Regions from separate parts of the Micromonospora sp. NPDC047740 genome, predicted to be linked through region 1. Evidence: riboswitches for the same ligand, from Rfam matches in the RefSeq annotation. Region 1 holds a riboswitch; each other region holds the start of a gene.

Evidence for each region. Region 1 has a riboswitch for cyclic di-AMP ahead of ACGF4F_RS10520 (hypothetical protein). Riboswitches for the same ligand answer to the same signal wherever they lie in the genome.
Region 2: another riboswitch for cyclic di-AMP. It lies ahead of ACGF4F_RS28235 (C39 family peptidase); the one in region 1 lies ahead of ACGF4F_RS10520 (hypothetical protein).
Region 3: another riboswitch for cyclic di-AMP. It lies ahead of ACGF4F_RS01770 (transglycosylase family protein); the one in region 1 lies ahead of ACGF4F_RS10520 (hypothetical protein).

The regions. Positions count from the first base shown of each region.
Region 1 covers NZ_JBIDCT010000004.1:284,877-290,514, reverse strand. Annotated here, with positions in the region: gene ACGF4F_RS10545 (maleylpyruvate isomerase N-terminal domain-containing protein) at 1-22, shown strand, start outside; gene ACGF4F_RS10540 (hypothetical protein) at 74-478, opposite strand; gene ACGF4F_RS10535 (STAS domain-containing protein) at 909-1,271, shown strand; gene ACGF4F_RS10530 (SRPBCC family protein) at 1,374-1,826, shown strand; gene ACGF4F_RS10525 (hypothetical protein) at 1,966-2,520, opposite strand; gene ACGF4F_RS10520 (hypothetical protein) at 2,629-3,696, opposite strand; cyclic di-AMP (ydaO/yuaA leader) riboswitch at 3,701-3,833, opposite strand; gene ACGF4F_RS10515 (cation diffusion facilitator family transporter) at 3,981-4,895, opposite strand; gene ACGF4F_RS10510 (HelD family protein) at 4,987-5,638, opposite strand, start outside.
Region 2 covers NZ_JBIDCT010000017.1:148,445-154,082, forward strand. Annotated here, with positions in the region: gene ACGF4F_RS28225 (peptidoglycan-binding protein) at 1-91, shown strand, start outside; gene ACGF4F_RS28230 (alpha/beta hydrolase) at 140-907, opposite strand; gene ACGF4F_RS28235 (C39 family peptidase) at 1,011-1,868, opposite strand; cyclic di-AMP (ydaO/yuaA leader) riboswitch at 2,070-2,211, opposite strand; gene ACGF4F_RS28240 (hypothetical protein) at 2,501-3,286, opposite strand; gene ACGF4F_RS28245 (hypothetical protein) at 3,428-3,922, opposite strand; gene ACGF4F_RS28250 (acyltransferase family protein) at 4,044-5,207, opposite strand; gene ACGF4F_RS28255 (alpha-ketoglutarate-dependent dioxygenase AlkB) at 5,444-5,638, shown strand, end outside.
Region 3 covers NZ_JBIDCT010000001.1:375,989-381,626, forward strand. Annotated here, with positions in the region: gene ACGF4F_RS01760 (LLM class flavin-dependent oxidoreductase) at 37-1,605, opposite strand; gene ACGF4F_RS01765 (glycoside hydrolase family 3 C-terminal domain-containing protein) at 1,664-2,041, shown strand; cyclic di-AMP (ydaO/yuaA leader) riboswitch at 2,184-2,358, shown strand; gene ACGF4F_RS01770 (transglycosylase family protein) at 2,357-3,010, shown strand; gene ACGF4F_RS01775 (YbaB/EbfC family DNA-binding protein) at 3,184-3,645, shown strand; gene ACGF4F_RS01780 (OmpL47-type beta-barrel domain-containing protein) at 4,681-5,638, shown strand, end outside.

The sequences.
Region 1 (5,638 bases):
GGCGAGCGTCACCGCGTTCTAGACGCCGGCGGCGGTGCCCCCAACTCGGGACACCGCCGTCGTGGCGTGCGGGTCAGCGGTCCAGGCCGGCCGCCGAGTCCGGCCGGTCCACGTCCACGAACTCGATCTCGCCGAGTTCCCGGGCTCGGCTGCCGGCCGCCCGGGCGAAGGTGCCGGCCGCCCAGCCGACCGCGGCGCCGGCCAGCGCGGCGCTGATCAGCAGCGCCCAGGGCAGCGCCGGCCGCCGGCCGGCGAGCGCGTCGAAGGCCAGGGTGGCCCGCCGGCGGGCCTCCTCGGCGGCCGAGCCGACCAGGTTGCTGGCGTCGTCGGCGAGGCCGGAGCCGTTGCGGCGGGCGGACCGCGCGGCGCCCCGGACGCTGTCGCCGGCGGCGTCGACAGCGGAATGCAACTGCTGCCAGGCCTGGTCCGCGATCCGCTCGGGCTTGCTGCGACGGTCCAGCAGGGTGGATCCGAACATGGTTACCTCCTCGGGGTGCCGAAGGCCGGCGGCCACTTCGGACTCCGGCGACGATCGGGCGCGGGACGGTCCGCCCATCCCGGCCAGTGCCCGGAGCGGACTCGGCGCAAACCACCCCGGCGCGCCCCGTCGCGGCCGACTGGGGCAGGATGGGACAGACCACCCGAACGCGCCGAGGGCCGGGTGCGGGCCCGGCGAGCGGGGGGCGGCTACCCTGGGTCGGCGGATCGGCGACCCTCGTCGGTCGTTGAATAGTGAGAGCCTGTCGTAGCGGAAATAGGAAGTGGAAGCTCCGGATTGGGATGCCCAGGTGTGCCCAGTCCGCGAATTGCTCATCCCGAGGGGTGGCGACCGAGGCCGTCGGAGGAATACGCTCGGTCGCGGCCCGCGTACTGATGAGGCGCCCGTATGGGCGAGTGGAGGTGTTCGCGTGAGCCTGTCGATCGTGAAGTCTGTTCAGCCGGGTGGTGTCGTCCAGATCGCCCCGCGGGGCGAGATCGACGTCGACACCGCGTACGAGGTGCGGGAAGCGATCGCCGAGGTGCTTGCGAAGGGCCGGCCCGCCCGCATCGAGCTGAACATGCGCCTGGTCACCTTCATCGACTCGGTCGGCATCAGCGCCATGGTCGCCGGCTTCCAGACCGCCGAGGTGAGCGGTGTCAAGCTGGTGGTCACCGAGCCGAGCCGGTTCGTGCACCGGCAGCTCTGGGTCACCGGCCTGCTCGGCCTCTTCGGCGCTCCCGAGCCATACTTCGCCGACGCCCCCACGCCCGAGGTGCTCCCCGGCGCCTGAGCCCTGCCCGGCGGACCGCTCGGACCGGGTCTTCCGACCGTTGCCAGCCGGCCCCCGGTACGGGACGATCGTGCCCACCGGCGACGGCTAGGGGAGTACGGCTTGCTCAGCAGCGACAGTTTCAGCTACACCGTGCAGGCTCGGTGCGCACGGGCGGAGGCGGTCGCCCTGCTCAGCGACCTGACCCGCCAGGGCGAGCTGCATCCGCTGATCGTCCGGGTCCGCCAGCTCCCGCCCCGGCCCGGCGCCCTGGCCAGCTATGCGATCACCGACCGGCTGGCGCTCGGGCCGCTGCACTTCCCGGTCACCTACCAGGCGGACGTGCTGGTCGCCAACGAGGACGAGGTGGTGACCGTGGCCCGGCAGCAACCGGCCACCACCGTGCGCAACCACACGCGGCTGCGGGACGAGCCCGGCGGTGTGGTGCGGATCGACGTCGAGATCACCCTCTCCGCCCCGGCGCCGCTGTTCGGGTACGCCTTCCGCCAGGCCCGGGCGGCCCATCTCGGCCTGGCCAGCCGGCTCGGCGCGACCCTCGAGGGGCACGCCGACTGAGCCGGTGCGGCGGCCGTACCGGCTAGGCCCGCCGCCCGGCGGTGTGCGGCAACTCCGGCTCGGCTGGCGGCCAAAATTCGGCCTCCGCGCCGCCAGGCGGCGCTCCGGGCCGAATGAAGGCCGGTCTGACCTCGCGCCGCTACGACGACTTCAGTTCGGCGCGTCTGACGCCGCGCTGCGAACTGAAGCCGTCGCTGGAGCCGGCGGCCGGCCGCCGGGTCGGCGGCGTGGCGCGGCGCAGCCGTCCCCACGGCTTGTAGGTGGACAGCACGGTCATGAGGATCAGCAGGCTGCTGGAGACCGCCGGCGGGATGACCAGGTCCAGCCGGTCCCGGGTGGCGAGCTCCGGCCCCAGCTCGGCGAGCCCGCGTACGGTCGGGGTGAGCAGCAGGAGGACCAGGCCGAGCATCCCGGTGGTGATCGCGAACTTCACCAGCACCCAACGCCAGCGCAGCAGGCCCCACGGGGTGAGCAGCGCGCTGGCCAGCCCGACCAGCCAGACCGCCACGCTCAGCGGCGCGAAGAGGTACGTGACCAGCAGCCCGGCGGTCGGATAGACCACCGCCGGGTCGGCGCCGCGCAGCCCGGCGATGCCGAGGGTGAGCAGCACCAGGTCGGCGCCGAGCCAACCCAGCGAGGTGACCAGGTGCAGGGTGAGCAGTGCCTTGCGCGTGGTGGGCGAGAGTCGGCTCATGCCCTCGATGCTCGGCCGTCGCCGGCCCGGCGTCGTGGGCCGCGCGGCGACATCCGGCGTACGTCGGTGGGCGTACGGTGGCCCGCCGGGCGGCGGGCCACCGCGGGCTCAGTACACCGACAGGTGCACGTGGTTGGTGTGGTCGCTGGACGGGTCGCCGTTGCCCCCGCTGTACGCCTTCCACCCGCTGCTGGGCAGCCAGATCTGCTTGTACCAGATCACGTAGAGCACGGCGAGCGGGTCGGCGTTGCGGATGAAGTACGCGGCCAGGTTGTTGCCGTACGTCTTGTCGCCGCCGGTGGCCACCCCGCCGAAGCCGTCCTTCTGGGCGGCGAAGTCGCAGGCCCGGCCCTTGGGATGCTCACCCGAGCCGCTGGGCCGGTAGCAGGAGACGTACCGGGTGAACCCGGCCGCCTTGGCCTGCTGGAGCGCGTGCAGGGTGCGCGGAGTGATGCAGCCGTCGGCGGGCGTCGGGTCGTTGACGCTGCACGACTCCGCGGGCCAGGAACCGTCGGCGTTGCGCTTCGCGGGGGTGGCGTTGGCCCGGGACGTGCCCTGCACGCTGCCGCCGGCGGCGCCGGTGGTCCGGTTGTTCGCCACCTTTAGCGCGCGTTCCGCCTGCGCCTTGCGCTTGGCCATGACCGCGACCTGCTTGCGCTGTTCCCGGATCTCGCCGTTGAGCGCGTTCTGGGTGCGGGTGGCCTGGTCCCGGGTGTCGATCAGGTCGCGCAGGGCCCGGTCCTCGTGTGCGGCGACCTGCTGCAGGGTGAGCGCCCGGTCCATGAAGCCCTCCGGGTTGCTGCTGCCGAGCAGCGCCGCGGCGGTGCCGAGCCGCCCGGTCCGGTAGGCCAACCCGGCGAGCTCGCCGACCTTGGCGTCGCGTACGCCCAACTCGCTGTTGATCGTCTTGAGCTGGGCGGTGAGCTGCTGCTGCCGACTCACCGACCGGTTCAACGCGGTCCGCGCCTCCAGCCAGCCCTTGCTGGCCGCGTCGAGCTGCGCGCGCAGCGCCGGTGTGCCGCCCTCGTCGTCGCCGGGTGCGGCGGCGAGCAGGCCGGTCGGGGGAGCCGCCGAGGCGGGGGAGACCGGCGTGGCCGCGACGCCGAGGGCGAGCGCCGCGACGAGCAGGGCCGCCAACCGGGCGGCCGTCCTTCGTACAGGTGCCACTGGTGGCATTCACGTGTCCTTCCGTCAACCGCCGACCGGGTTAGCTGACGGGTTCGGGACGGAAGATCCCTACCGCTGACGCGGATGCACCCCAGGTACATGGTTCCCCGGCTCGCCGTACGGTGGCGATTAGGCGACGGCCACCACCGCGGACGCTGCTGGGCGTCGCCCGGCGGAAGCCGCGACCGAGCCTACCGGCGCTGTTCCGGCCCGTCGCCGTGGACGGCGAACGGGAATCGGGCATAAGCCGGCACTAGTGCACAATAGCCACTTGGATTTAAGGTTGTCCTCAATTACCACTCGACGGTTCCGCACGCGCCGGGTGACGCCCCGGGTTCGATCTGCAACGTGGCGTGATCGATCCGGAAGTCATCGTGCAGCGCGGCCCGCGCGGCGGCGAGCACCTCGCCCACCTCGGCGTCGGGGGTGGTGGTCAGGTGCGCCGAGGCCACGTCCATGCCGGAGGTGAGCGTCCAGACGTGCAGGTCGTGCACCTCGGCGACGCCGGGCACCGCGGCCAGCCGGTCGTGCACGGCGGTCACCTGCAGGTGTTCCGGGGCGGCCTGCACCAGGATGCGGACCGCGGCCCGGCCGAGCCGCCAGGTGCGCGGCAGGATGAACAGCCCGATCGCAACGGCCACCAGCGGGTCCGCCCACCACCACTCGGTGAACGTGATGACCAGGGCGGCGCCGATCACGCCGAGCGAGCCGAGCAGGTCGCCGAGCACCTCCAGGTAGGCCCCACGCAGGTTGATGCTCTCCTGCGCCCCGCTGCGCAGCAGCGCGAACGCGACCAGGTTGGCGAGCAGGCCGAGCACCGCCACGGCGAGCATCGGCCCGGCGAGGACCTCCGGTGGCTCGCCGAACCGGCGGACGGCCTCGACGAGCACGTACGCGGCGACCGCGCCGAGCAGCACCGCGTTGGCGAGGGCGGCCAGCACCTCCAGCCGGTAGAGCCCGAAGGTGCGCTGCGGATCGGTCTCGGCGCGGCGGGTGGCGGTGATCGCGGCCAGCGCCATGCCGATGCCGAGGACGTCGGTGAACATGTGCCCGGCGTCGGAGAGCAGGGCCAGCGAGCCGGTCGCGAAGGCGGTCGCCGCCTCGACCACCATCAGGGCGCTGAGCAGCCCGAAGGCGGCCCAGAGCCGGCCCCGGTGGCGGTGCGCGGCGTTGGCCACCGTGCCGCTGTGGTCATGACCTGCGCCCACGCCCACACCCTTCCGTTCCGCACCCCGGCCCGACCCAATCTATGCTCACATCGCTATATGTGCGAGTGAATGGGCGTCGCCGGAGCCGCCGTCAGCCCACCGGGTCGAGGGTGGTGAGGCGCTGGGTGGCCCGGGAGAGCGCCACGTAGAGCGTCCGGACGCCGGACCCCGGATCGGCCCGGATCTCGCTCGGGGCCACCAGCACCACGCCGTCGTACTCCATGCCCTTGGCCTGGAGACTGGTCACCACCTGCAGCCGGCCGCCGCCCAGCTCGCCCAGCCAGCCGGCGACCTCGTCCCGGCGCGGCACCGGCGTGATCACGCCAACCGTCCCCTCCACCTCGGCCAGCAGGGTGCGCGCCGCCGCCACGGTGGCCGGCGCCAGCTCGGCGGGGGGCACCGTCAGCTCGACCGGCTCGACGCTGGTGGAGCGGACCGCGGTGGGCAGCGGCAGGTCCGGGTAGAGCCGGCGGATCTCCGCCGCCGCCACCGCGAAGATCTCCGCCGAGTTGCGGTAGTTTGTGGTCAGCTCGTACCGGTACCGGCGGCGCCGCCCCAGCGCCTGGTCCCGGGCCCGGGTCAGTTCCTCAGGGTCGCCGGTCCAGGCGGTCTGCGCCGGGTCGCCCACCACGGTCCACGAGGCCAACCGGCCCCGCCGGCCGATCATCCGCCACTGCATCGGGGAGACGTCCTGCGCCTCGTCGACCACCACGTGGGCGTAGTCGCGGTAGTCCTCCGGGCGC
Region 2 (5,638 bases), on a different contig from region 1:
CCGCTGCCCGCAGAACATGCTGCTGGCCATCTACGACGGCGTCGCCCCACCGGCCCCGTCCGCCCTGCCCGCCACCGGCTGCTTCTACTGACGCAACCTGCGGTCGTGATGTCGTCGCCCTGCCTGCGGGGCGACGGCGTCACGGCCCGTCGGGCGCCGCGAACGGCGCGAGCAGGTCGAGGACCACGGCGGGGTCCTCGACGTGCGCGTTGTGGCCGAGCCCCGGCAGCGTCGCCACCGGCACGCCCAACTCCTTGAGCTGTCCGTCGGACACCATCGGGTCCTGCTCTCCCCGGGCCAGCAGCACCGGCACGTCGGTCGCGGCGAGCAGGGCGGGCAGCTGGGGCTCCCCGACCGCGAACGCGGCCGGGTCCATGGCCAGCCGCCAGCGGCCGTCCTCGCGGCGCAGCCCGGCGTCCACCACCGGGTGGTCGGGGGCGAACAGCCCGGCCAGCCCGGCCACCCGCAGGTAGCGGCGGGCCGCCTCGTCCCGGCTGGCGAACCAGGTCACCGGCCGCTGGGCGAGCTCGCGGGCCTTGTCCAGCTCGGCCGGCGACCAGGCGACCTTGATGCCGAGCCCGACCACCCCGTCGATCGGAAGCTGCCGCGCCCGTGCGGCCAGCGCCAGCGCCACCACCCCGCCGAGCGAGTGCCCGAGCACCACCAGCCGGTCCCGGGGGCCGAGCCGGTCGGCGACCGGGCCGAGCCCCGCCACCACCCGGTCCGCGAGCGCCTCGAAGGAGTACGCCGGCAGTTGCGGCGACCAGCCGTGCCCGGCCAGGTCGGGGGCCAGCCAGCGGCCCGCCCAGCGGCGCTCCAGCAGCGGCGCCCAGGGCAGCCACACCTCACCGGTGGCGCCCATGCCGTGCAGCAGCAGCAGATGGCGGGTACCCGTCTCGTCGCCCATACGGCGCAGTGTGCCACCGGACGGACACCAGGCGCGAGACCGGCCCCGGACACCACGTCGGGCACCGGCTCCAGGAGCCGGTGCCCGACGTGCAGGGGTGGGATCAGGCGGAGTAGCCGCGGGTGGCGGCCCAGTTCGCCAGATCGATGGTGGTGATCCAGTACTCGGGCAACGCCGGGTTCGCCGAGTCGGCGATCCGCACCGTCCGGCCGTCGTCCTTGTAGCCGACCACGGCGATGTAGTGGCCGCCGGGGAACGAGTGCCAGCCGCCGTTGGTGTCGGTGGCGGAGCCGGCGATGTTGACCACCACGCCGCGGCCGTCGGTGATCGCCTTGACCACGTCGGCCTGGAGCTGGTCCATCTGCGCCGGGGTCGCGGCCTGGCCGGGGATCATGTGGGTCCGGTACGGGTTGCCCTTGACCATCTGGTTGAGCCCGCGGGTGGTGTCCTCGGCCGAGTTGGTGCCGTTCTCGCCGGCGTTCAGCGGGGCGACCATCGCGTCCTGGGTGGTCTCGACGCCGCTCGCGCTCAGCGCGTTGCGCACCGCAGCCGGACCGCAGTTCCAGTAGGCGGTCTGGGCCTCGTAGTTGTAGTCGAGGACCTTCGTCGACGGCGGCTTCGGCTTCGCCTTCGCGGTCTTCGTGACGTCCGGGTCCGGCTTGGCCGAGCTGGCCTTCGCCGACGGCGACCCGCTCGGCGACCCGCTGGGCGAGGCGGTCGGGGACGGGGCGGCGACCCGGGCCTCGCTCCGGGTGGCGACGTCACCGAGGCGCGGCGCCAGTTCGGCGACGGCGGCGGTGGTCTCCTGCCGGACCGGCGCGTCGTTCGTGCTGGCCAGTGCCGCGCTGGCGCCGCCGGCCAGCACGAGGGCCGCGGCGGAGCCGGCGACGATCTGGTACGGGCGCTCGGTCGCGAGGCGCCGCAGCTGACGCTTCAGGTGGTGCTTCACGTGTTCCTCCACGGGGGCCGGAGCGGCACACGCCGACCCGACGCGCGGAGTAGCTCACGCGCGTTCCTGGGCGGGTGGCCGCGGGAAAAGAGCGCCCGGCGGACCGGGCAGCGGGGGTCGGTTACCGGAACGGACTCGCGGGTCAGGCGAGCGCCGGCACCGTGGCGCCGTGGAGGCGGGGGGAGGATCGGGGGGTGGTTCGCACGAGGTTGGAACTCCTTCCGTGGCCGCCTACCGGGTTAGCTGACGGATTCGGGCGGGAAGTAGGCCCTACCGCGGGCCTTGGCTCGCGGATTCACCCCGGTGTTGCACTGGGTCCCCGGTTCGTGAGATCACGATTGAGCGGGTCGGCGCGGCGTCGCCACTTGCGATCGAAAACCGCACCGGACGCGCTGACACTACCGGTGGGTACGCCGCCTGCCAAGCGTGCCCACCTGCGTAAACGTCAACCACCGTTACCGAGACCGGAACAGCCGGTCACTGACCTGACTCAATGGGACGACCGTTTTAACGGGAACCGTCGGGTGACTATCGGACATCCGGGTGGGGATCGAAGGGGAATTGCGGGGCTCGATCGCCCGGCCTGATCCGGTTGACCGTTTCCCCGGTCGCCGTGACCGGGCTCACCTAATTCGGATAACGATTCAGCCGACCCGCGCCGGACGCCACCGTGCGGGGTGCGCCGCGACGGCGCCGGCCGACACCGGGGCGAGGGTCTGGGTCACCGCCTCGGCGGGGCGTACCGGGACCGCTCCGGGGCGCACCGCCTCGGCGGCCGCGTACGCCTCCACGGCCAGCACCCGGGCCGCCTCGGCGGCCACTTCGGCGTCCCGCCAGGCCCGCCGCTCCCGTTCGGCGGCCGCCCGCCACCGGGCCCGCCGGCCGTCGCGTACCACCCGGGCCAGGGCGATCTCCTGCTCGGCCGGATGCCGGCGCGGGTCCCACCCGTTGCGCCCGGCGAGGACGTCCGCGAGCTGCCGGGCAGTCAGGTCGCCCTGCCAGTGCGCCGTCATGGCGGCGTGGTGCAGCCACCGCTCCCGGGCCGCGTACTCGGCCGGCGTCCGGGGCGTCCGCGGCTCGGGCAGCACGGCGGCCCCCGCGAACCGCCGGGCGGCCGCCTCGGCCTCGTCGTACGCCCGCCAGGCCCGGTCGACCTCGTCGTGCGCGGTCAGCCACTGCTCGCGCCACCGGCGCGCGGTCTGCCGGGCCCCGGCGGCGGCGACCGCCACCTCATCGGCGTACCGGCGCAGGTCGGCGTGGCGGGCGGCCGCCACGGCGGCCGGGTCGGGGGCGGGATCCGGCGGAGTCCCCCGCTCGGGCCGGGCGACCAGGACGGCGAGCACGCCCAGGGCGAGCACGAGCAGGGCCGACCAGATGGCGGCGGCCACGGGAACCTCGGTCAGGAAGTGGTAGAGAAGGGTCTGCTTCATGGTCGGCACCTCACGGGAACGACGTGGTGGAGAGGTCCGCACGGCCGGCGGGGCGGGGCGCGACCGGGTACGGGCGCCGCCACCGGCCGGTGCGGGGTGAGGTTCGGGTACGGCGTGGGCGGGCCGGGCCCGCCGGGCTCGTCAGCGGGCGGGCGGGGCCCGGGAGCCGACGGTCGCCGGGACCAGCCCGACCAGAACGCGGTGCCGGTCGGCCGGGGCGACCACGACACCCCGCACCAACGAGTCCGGTGCGCTGGCCAGGACTGCCTGCCGGTCGCCGGTCGCGTCCGACGTCCACCCGGCCGCCGCAGCCGATCCGGTCCCGATCCGCGCGGCGGGACCGGGCGCTCCGGTCCCGGCCCGGACCACCGCGTCGGCGGCCCCGCCGGACCAGCGGATCAGCGCCCGGAGGGTGGGGTCGGCGCCGGCGGACTCGGTGCCGCCGAGGTGCCCGGCCCGAAGGGTCGCGGTGTCGACGGCGACCGCCGCGGGAGCCGCGTGCGCCGCCGCGGCCGGGCCCAGGGGCAACGTGGCGGCGCCGAGCGAGCAGGCGACGACCACGGCCAGGCTGGCCAGCATTCGCGCGGTCCAGCGCGCCACCCACCACACGGGACAGGTGAGCGCGATCGGAAGCACCGGTCCAAATTACCGTCGAACCGGCCGTATCGCACGTCCACGGGCGTGTCGCACCGCCGCAGAGGCGCACCGGCCAGCGTGGACACCGGTCCGGCGGCGGGGGTGTGGTCCTGCGGCCCGCTCAGCGCGGGTCGCGCCGCCCCGCGTACTCGATCGACCGGGGCCGTGGGACGCGGACCTCGACCGGTGCGGCGGGGGTGGCCTGCGCGCGGGCCCGGCGGGGCGGTCCCAGCCGGCGCATCATCGGCGTCTCCACCCAGCGGTGCAGGGCCGCGGCGAGCAGCAGGTTGCCCAGCAGGAAGCCGAGCACCGCGAGCGGGCCCCACCAGCCGCGCAGCCCCTCGCCCCAGTGCCCGGTCAGGCGCAGCACGGCCTGCATCACCAGCACGTGCACCAGGTAGAACGCGAAGGAGACCTCACCGAGCCAGACCATCGGACGAGAGCGCCACGGGGTGCGCCGGCCGTGCACGTCGGCGTCGGCCGCGGCGGTGATGACCAGGAGGTACGCGACCGCGAGCAGAGCCGCCCAGAGCTCCGCGCGGACCCACTGCGCGGCGACCACCCAGGTGGCGACGAAGAGCAGGCTGGCCACGGTGAGGTTCGGGCCACGCCAGCGGCCCCGGCGCATCAGTTCCGCCGCGGCCACGCCCATCCAGAACTCCAGCGACCGTGCCACCGGGAATACCTGGGTGAACCACCACCGGTCCTCCTCGGGCACCAGCAGCTGACCCGGCCACAGGGCCAGGATGAGCAGCGGTGCGGCGACCACCACCGCCCGGAGCAGCCCGGTGCGCGACCGACGCAGGTAGGGCAGCACGAACGGCAGGCAGAGATAGAAGGCGAGTTCGCAGGAGAGCGACCAGCTCACCGTGTTGACGCTGTAGAAGTAGCCGGGGGTGGGGTTCCAGGCCTGCACCAGGGCCAGGTTGCCCAGCGCGGCCCAGGGAGCGACCGGGTCGGCGAACCAGAACGCGACCACCAGCGCGGCCACGAAGGTGACCAGGTGGTTCGGGTAGATCTTGGCGAGCCGGCGACGCAGGAAGGTACGCCGGGGCTCACCGTCCCGGTACGACCACACCAGCACGAATCCACTGAGGATGAAAAAGAACTCCACACCGGACAGGCCGAGGGTGAACAGCCAGCTCACCACGGCCTGGTAGTCGGGCTCGGCAACGATCCGCATGGTCCCCGCATGGAAGCCGAAGACCAGCAGGGCGGCGACCCACCGCAACCCGGTCAGCGACGGCAGCCGGACGGCCTGGGCCACGGTCGGCGTACTGGTCATGCCGGACGCCCGACCGTCAGCAGGATCATCAGCGCGTCTCCTCCTCGGGCGGTCGGCGACGGGCGGCACCGGGACCACCCGGGGCAGCGCTCCACCGCGACGCCGCCGCCGGGCACCCTACCCGCCGGCGCCCCGGACCGCCTCCCGCGCCGTCGGGCCGCCCGGCCATCGGGGCGCCGGCGAGCCGCGGACAGCGTCCTCGTACGTCTGTTCGATCGAGGGGTAGGATCGGCGTCGTGTCCGACGTCGCGTACCAGCCCTCGATGCTCGACTTCGCCGAGCAGGGGCCGACCCTGGGCCCGCTCGCCGGCGGGCCGCGCCGGCACGAGCTGAGCCGCGGAGCGTGGGTCGACCACCTGCCGGGCTGGGTGCGGGGCTCCGACGGGGTGCTCGACACGCTGCTGCGCGACGTGCCCTGGCGGGCCGAGCGC
Region 3 (5,638 bases), on a different contig from region 1:
GGGCGGTCGGTGGCCCGAGGAGCGGCCGCCCTGCGGTCAGATCTGGCCGGTGTAGAAGCCGTGGCGGGCCAGCGGCTCGACGATGTTCTGTTCCTCATATGCCAAATGCGACAGCAGGGTGTCGGTGAGGATGTCCACGGCCTGCTGGACCTCGGTGAAGTCCCCCGGATTGCGGATCAGGTCGACCAGGGCCCGGTCCACGCCCTCCACCACGTCGTGGATCACCACGTGCTCCGCTTCCAACCGGTCGAGCACCGGGGCCAGCCCCGGATCGGCACGCCGCAGGTGCGGGAAGATCGAATTGTCCTCTAGCCCGTGGTGCTGGGTGACCACCGTGCAGTACGCGGCGCAGTACGCCCCCAGCGTCCAGTTGTTCTGCCGCATGGTCATCTGGTTGAGCACGGCCCGGGCGGCGCCGGCGGAGACCACCCCTCGTTTGACCTGTTCGAGCAGGTCGCGCACCTGCGCCAGCTCCTGACGCAGGTGGTCGTGCACGTCGACGAGATGCGCGCCGACGGCCTGCGCGTGCGGGGTGTAGACGTGCCCGGCCGGCGCAGGCGGGGCGACCGGGCGGGTGGACTCGTCCCAGAGCTGGTGGTCCGTCAGGCGTACGCCCGGATCGGGGGTGGGGGTGACCGCGAGCGCGGTGGCGCCCCCGGCCTCGACCGCCTCGCGCGCTCCCTCGCCGGCCCTGGGCCGGGTGCCCGGCTCGGCACGTTCGGCGGCGACCAGCTCCCGTACCGCGGGCGCGACCTCCCGCGCGAAGAGCTGGATGGCGGTGGGGTCGTCGGCGCCAAGGATGAAGGTGGCGATGCCGTGGTCCAGCACCAGCCCGGCCAACTCCTCCACCCACTGCTCCGGCGGCCCGCTGAGGAAGCCGGTGGACGACCGGGTGAACTGGCCGCTGATGTTCAACAGCCGCCGCACCGACCGGGGATCCCGACCGGCGGCCTCGGCACCCTCGTCGATCAGCGCGTTCATTCCCGGCAGCTCGTCCGGCCCCTTCGACAGGTACGCCAGCGACGGCAGCCAGCCGTCCGCCGCGCGCCCCACCAGCCGCAGCATCCGGGGCTTGTACGCGCCGACCCAGATCTCCACCGGGTGGGCCGGCGCCGGCCCACGCTTCGCCCCGACCACCCGGTGGTACGTGCCCTCGACCCGGACCATGCCGCGCCGCTCGACGTCCCACACCTCGCGGATCACCTGGATCGCCTCGTCGAGCGCGTCGACCGCCTGCCCGGGGGACAGCCGCCGACCGCCGACCGCCTCGATCGCCTCCCAGAACGCGCCCGCGCCGAGGCCCAGCTCGACCCGGCCGCCGGTGAGCAGGTCCAGGCTGGCCACGCTGCGTGCCAGCACCACCGGTTGGCGCAGCGGCAGGTTGAGCACGTTGCCGGCCAGCCGGATCCGACTGGTCGCGGCCGCGAGATAGGACATCAGCGTCCAGGTGTCCAGGAAACCCGGCTGGTACGGGTGGTCCTGGAAGGTGACCAGGTCCAGGTTGACCTGCTCGCAGAGCTTGGCGAGCGCCACCACCTGCTCGAACTGGCCGGCGGCGGGGGTGAGGAAGCCGCCGAAGGCCAGCTCGTGTCCGTAGTCAGTCATGTTCCTCCGCCTGCGCACCCGGGCCCGGCGACCGTGCCGGACTTCGCCACCGTAGTCGGTGCCGCATCGGCGCGCGCCCGCTCCCGCAACCGCAGCGATAACCAGGCGGACACCCAACTCAACGAGGCGGACCTGCGGGCCGTCCACCTTCGAGCGGCCGTACGCGACCCTGCGCAACGCCGGCGTACCCGTGATCGTGGTGCTGGTGTCCGGCCGGCCGCTGGACGTCGCCGGTGAGTTGCCGAACTGGACCGCGCTGCTCGCCTCCTGGCTGCCCGGCACCGAGGGCGCCGGCATTGCCGACGTCCTCTTCGGCGGGTACGCGCCGACCGGCAAACTGCCGATGACCTGGATGAACTCCGTCGGCCAGCAGCCCATCAACGCCGGCGACGGGCAGGTTCCGCTCTTTCCGCAGGGTTTCGGCCTGACGTACTGAAGGGGGCTTTGTAAGGCACCTGTGGACGGCACGCAACTCGTACGGTGTGGCCTTCGCTCGGCCGGGTGAAGAACTTCACAAGAAGTGGGCGATCATCCGAAACCATCCCTAATGTCGACTGCGTTCGCGATCGCGGACACCCGGGCCGGTAACGCCTAATCCCGCCGCCGGCCCGTCGGTACCTGGACATCAGGCGGGAGCGGGGGACCCACATGTTCCTCGGTGCTCGACACCTCGGGGTGAAGCCGCCCATCCGGCGGCCGGGCTCCTCGGCCCGAACCCGACAGCTCACCTCGTCGGCGTGGAGGAACCCACATGGCAACTGAACACGTCGCACGTCACCGACGCACCACGCAGCGTCGCGTCGCCGTCGGAGCGCTCGTCGTCGGTGCCGCCACCGGCGCCGCCGCCATCCTCGGGCCGGCCGCGCCGGCTAGCGCATCCAGCGTGAACTGGGACGCCATCGCCCAGTGCGAGTCCGGCGGAAACTGGCACATCAACACCGGCAACGGCTACTACGGTGGCCTCCAGTTCTCGAAGAGCACCTGGAACGGCTACGGCGGTAAGAAGTACGCCAGCCGCGCCGACCTGGCCAGCCGCAGCGAGCAGATCGCCGTGGCCGAGAAGGTCCTCGACGGGCAGGGCATCGGCGCCTGGCCGGTCTGCGGCAAGAAGGGCGGCTCGACCAAGCACTACTCCACCAAGGACTCCGGCGCCACGAAGTCGCACAAGAAGGCGACCAAGGACCGGTCGTCCCGCGGCGACCAGCCGGCGACCCGCAGCCACCGGCGTACCGCGCCGGCGTCGAGCGGCGCGACCTACACGGTCCGGTCGGGTGACTCGCTGTCGCTGATCGCAGAGGCGAAGCACCTCGCCGGCGGCTGGCAGGCGCTCTACGAGCGCAACAAGCGCGTGGTCGGCGACAACCCGGGCCTGATCTTCCCAGGCCAGCACCTCCGCCTGCGCTGACGCTACTGGCAGGTGGGGTGCCCCACACTGCGCGCTGATGCACTGAAAAGTGGCCATCCCCGCCCGGGATGGCCACTTTTTTCGTGAACGAGGCCCCGGGTGCTCGCGGTGTCCCGGTCGGGGGCGGTTGCTATCGTCGCGGTGCTCCGGAAAGACGTGAAGAAGGCGCGGATATGACCAACGACTCGTTCTCCGCGGCCGCAAGCCTCGACGAGCTGCTCACCAGGACGCAGCAGGCGCTGTCGGCCATGCGCTCGCGGGCGGCCGAGCACCCCGACGGCGACCCGGGCGAGCTGCTCCGCGCCGAGGGCGCGGCGCCCGACGGCCGGGTCCGGGCAGTGGTGGTCCAGGGTGGCCGGCTGGAGTCCGTGACGGTGGACCCGGAGCTGGCCGGGGACGGGATGGAGGCCGTCTGCGGGCAGGTCGTGTTGGCCGTCAACGCTGCCCTCGCCGCCCTCGACGCCCAGGTCAGCGCCTCGGCCCGGGCCGACGTCGACGCCCTGGCCGCGCGGCTCGGCGGCATCGAGGAGCAGTCGGTACGGCAGATGGAGCTGTTCAGCCGGGCGGTGGACGACGTGATGGCCCGCCTCAGCCGCGGCCCTGACGCGGGGGCGCGGGCGGGCCGCCCGAGCTGAGGCAGGCCGGCCGCGGCCGCGCCGGAGAGCGCGGCGAGGCGGGGTGGGAGCTTCAAGGGGGTTAGCTCCTGTTCCGAGGCGGGCAGCATGGAGCCCGGTAGGGGCACCCGGCGCGGGGTAGCGATGAGGCGGGACGACGGTCGGTCCCTGCCGGCGTGGCCCCGGTTCGACGGATCGACCGTCCGAGCCGCCGGGGGCGGCGGCTCGCTGGAGCACGATCACACGGTCGTGGACGCAGATCAATGGGCGATCGCGGCAACCGGATCGGTCGATCACCGCGCCGGTCCCGGAAATCGGGAAGCTATGCGCTTCTATGGCCCCTGATCAGGGCGAACACCCTCCGGAGTGGGCGGGGCCCGCCTGACTGGCGGGGATTGCCGCTCCATGCGGATGGCGCACGTTCACCCGTCGGTCGACCCGGCGATCGAGCCCCGCCGGAACCCGCCCCGCCGGTGCGCCGTCAGCGCCCCCGTCGCCCTGCGGTGAGGCCCCGGGAGGGGTTGCGGTAGGAATCTACCGACCACTTTCGTTTGTCGTGAAGAAAAGTAGTCCGTGAGCGGACGAAAGCTATGGACAGCCTGAGAGGAAGTTAGTACTGTCTGGCACCATCAATATGTTTCGTCGAGATGAACTACCGGCACAGTAGTTCTCGACCGTGGCCTTCAGGCGGCGCAACCCGTCGGAGGGTCATGACCGGCCAGCGATGGCCACCCCGGGTCAACGCCGCACCACGGCGACCTGGCGCAGGCATGCGCCAAGGATCGACCGACGTCCGTCCGTACCCGACACGACCAGATCAGCTCCGACGCGCGACCCTGCCCGGCGCCGCGTGCGAACCGGCTCGCCGCTGACACCGGGATCAACCAACCATCCACATCGGACGACCGTGGCCGCCGGCCACGGCCGGGGATCCCGCGCGGCCTGGGAGGGGCCGACGGGCTGCGAGCACCCGAAGAAGCACCTCAGACGACACCTGACACCGACGGGCCGACGCACGTTCCGCCCGGTTGTTCCCGGACCGTGAAAGAGGCATCAATGAACCCATCCGCACCGCGGGATCGGCTCTCTGCGAGCCGGCTCCGGAGATCGGTGGCGGTCATCGCGGCGATGTTGTTGCTGCTGACCGCCGCCCTGACCGGCTCCCCGGCGAACGCGCGTCCGACCGACACCGAGCGGTCGGCGACGGCCGGGCCTCAATCCTCGTCGCAACTGCAGGCCCAGGTCCTGACCTGGACCGCCGGCGACAACTTCCTGTCGTACCTGTCGGCGCCGACCACCGCTACGGCCGGGCCGGCCACCCTGGTCTTCGAAAACAGCCGGGCTACCGGCAACACCACCGGAATGCAGCACACCCTCACGTTCGAAACGGGCGACCCGAGGTACAACAGCGACGTCGACGTCAACATCCTGGCGGATCCGACGGACAGCAAGGGGGGCCGGTGGACCGTTGACGTGGTGCTCTCGCCCGGCACCTACCGGTACTTCTGCGCCATCCCGGGCCACGGCGGAATGACCGGCCTGCTGGTGGTCACCGGCGGCGGATCGGACACCACGCCGCCCACGGTCAGCGCCACGGTTTCCGGGGAGAAGGACCCAACCGGGGCGTACGTGGGCAGCGCGACGGTCACCCTGTCGGCGACCGACAGCGGCTCCGGTGTAGAGCGAGTCGAGTACTCCCTGGACGGCGGCCCATATGGCACCTACTCGGCGCCGGTGACGGTGAACCAGCTGGGTCAGCACACGGTGAGTTACCGGGCCACTGACAAGGCGGGCAACACCTCGACGCCGCAGTCGGTGTCGTTCCGGGTCGTCGAACCGCCGCCGACGGACACCACCCCGCCCATCGTGACGGCGGCGGTGACCGGTCAGCGGGACGCCAACGGCGCGTACGTGGGCAGTGCCACGGTGACCCTGTCGGCCACGGACACCGAGTCGGGGGTGGATCGGGTCGAGTACTCCCTCGACGGCGGTGCCTACGCCGGGTACTCCGCGC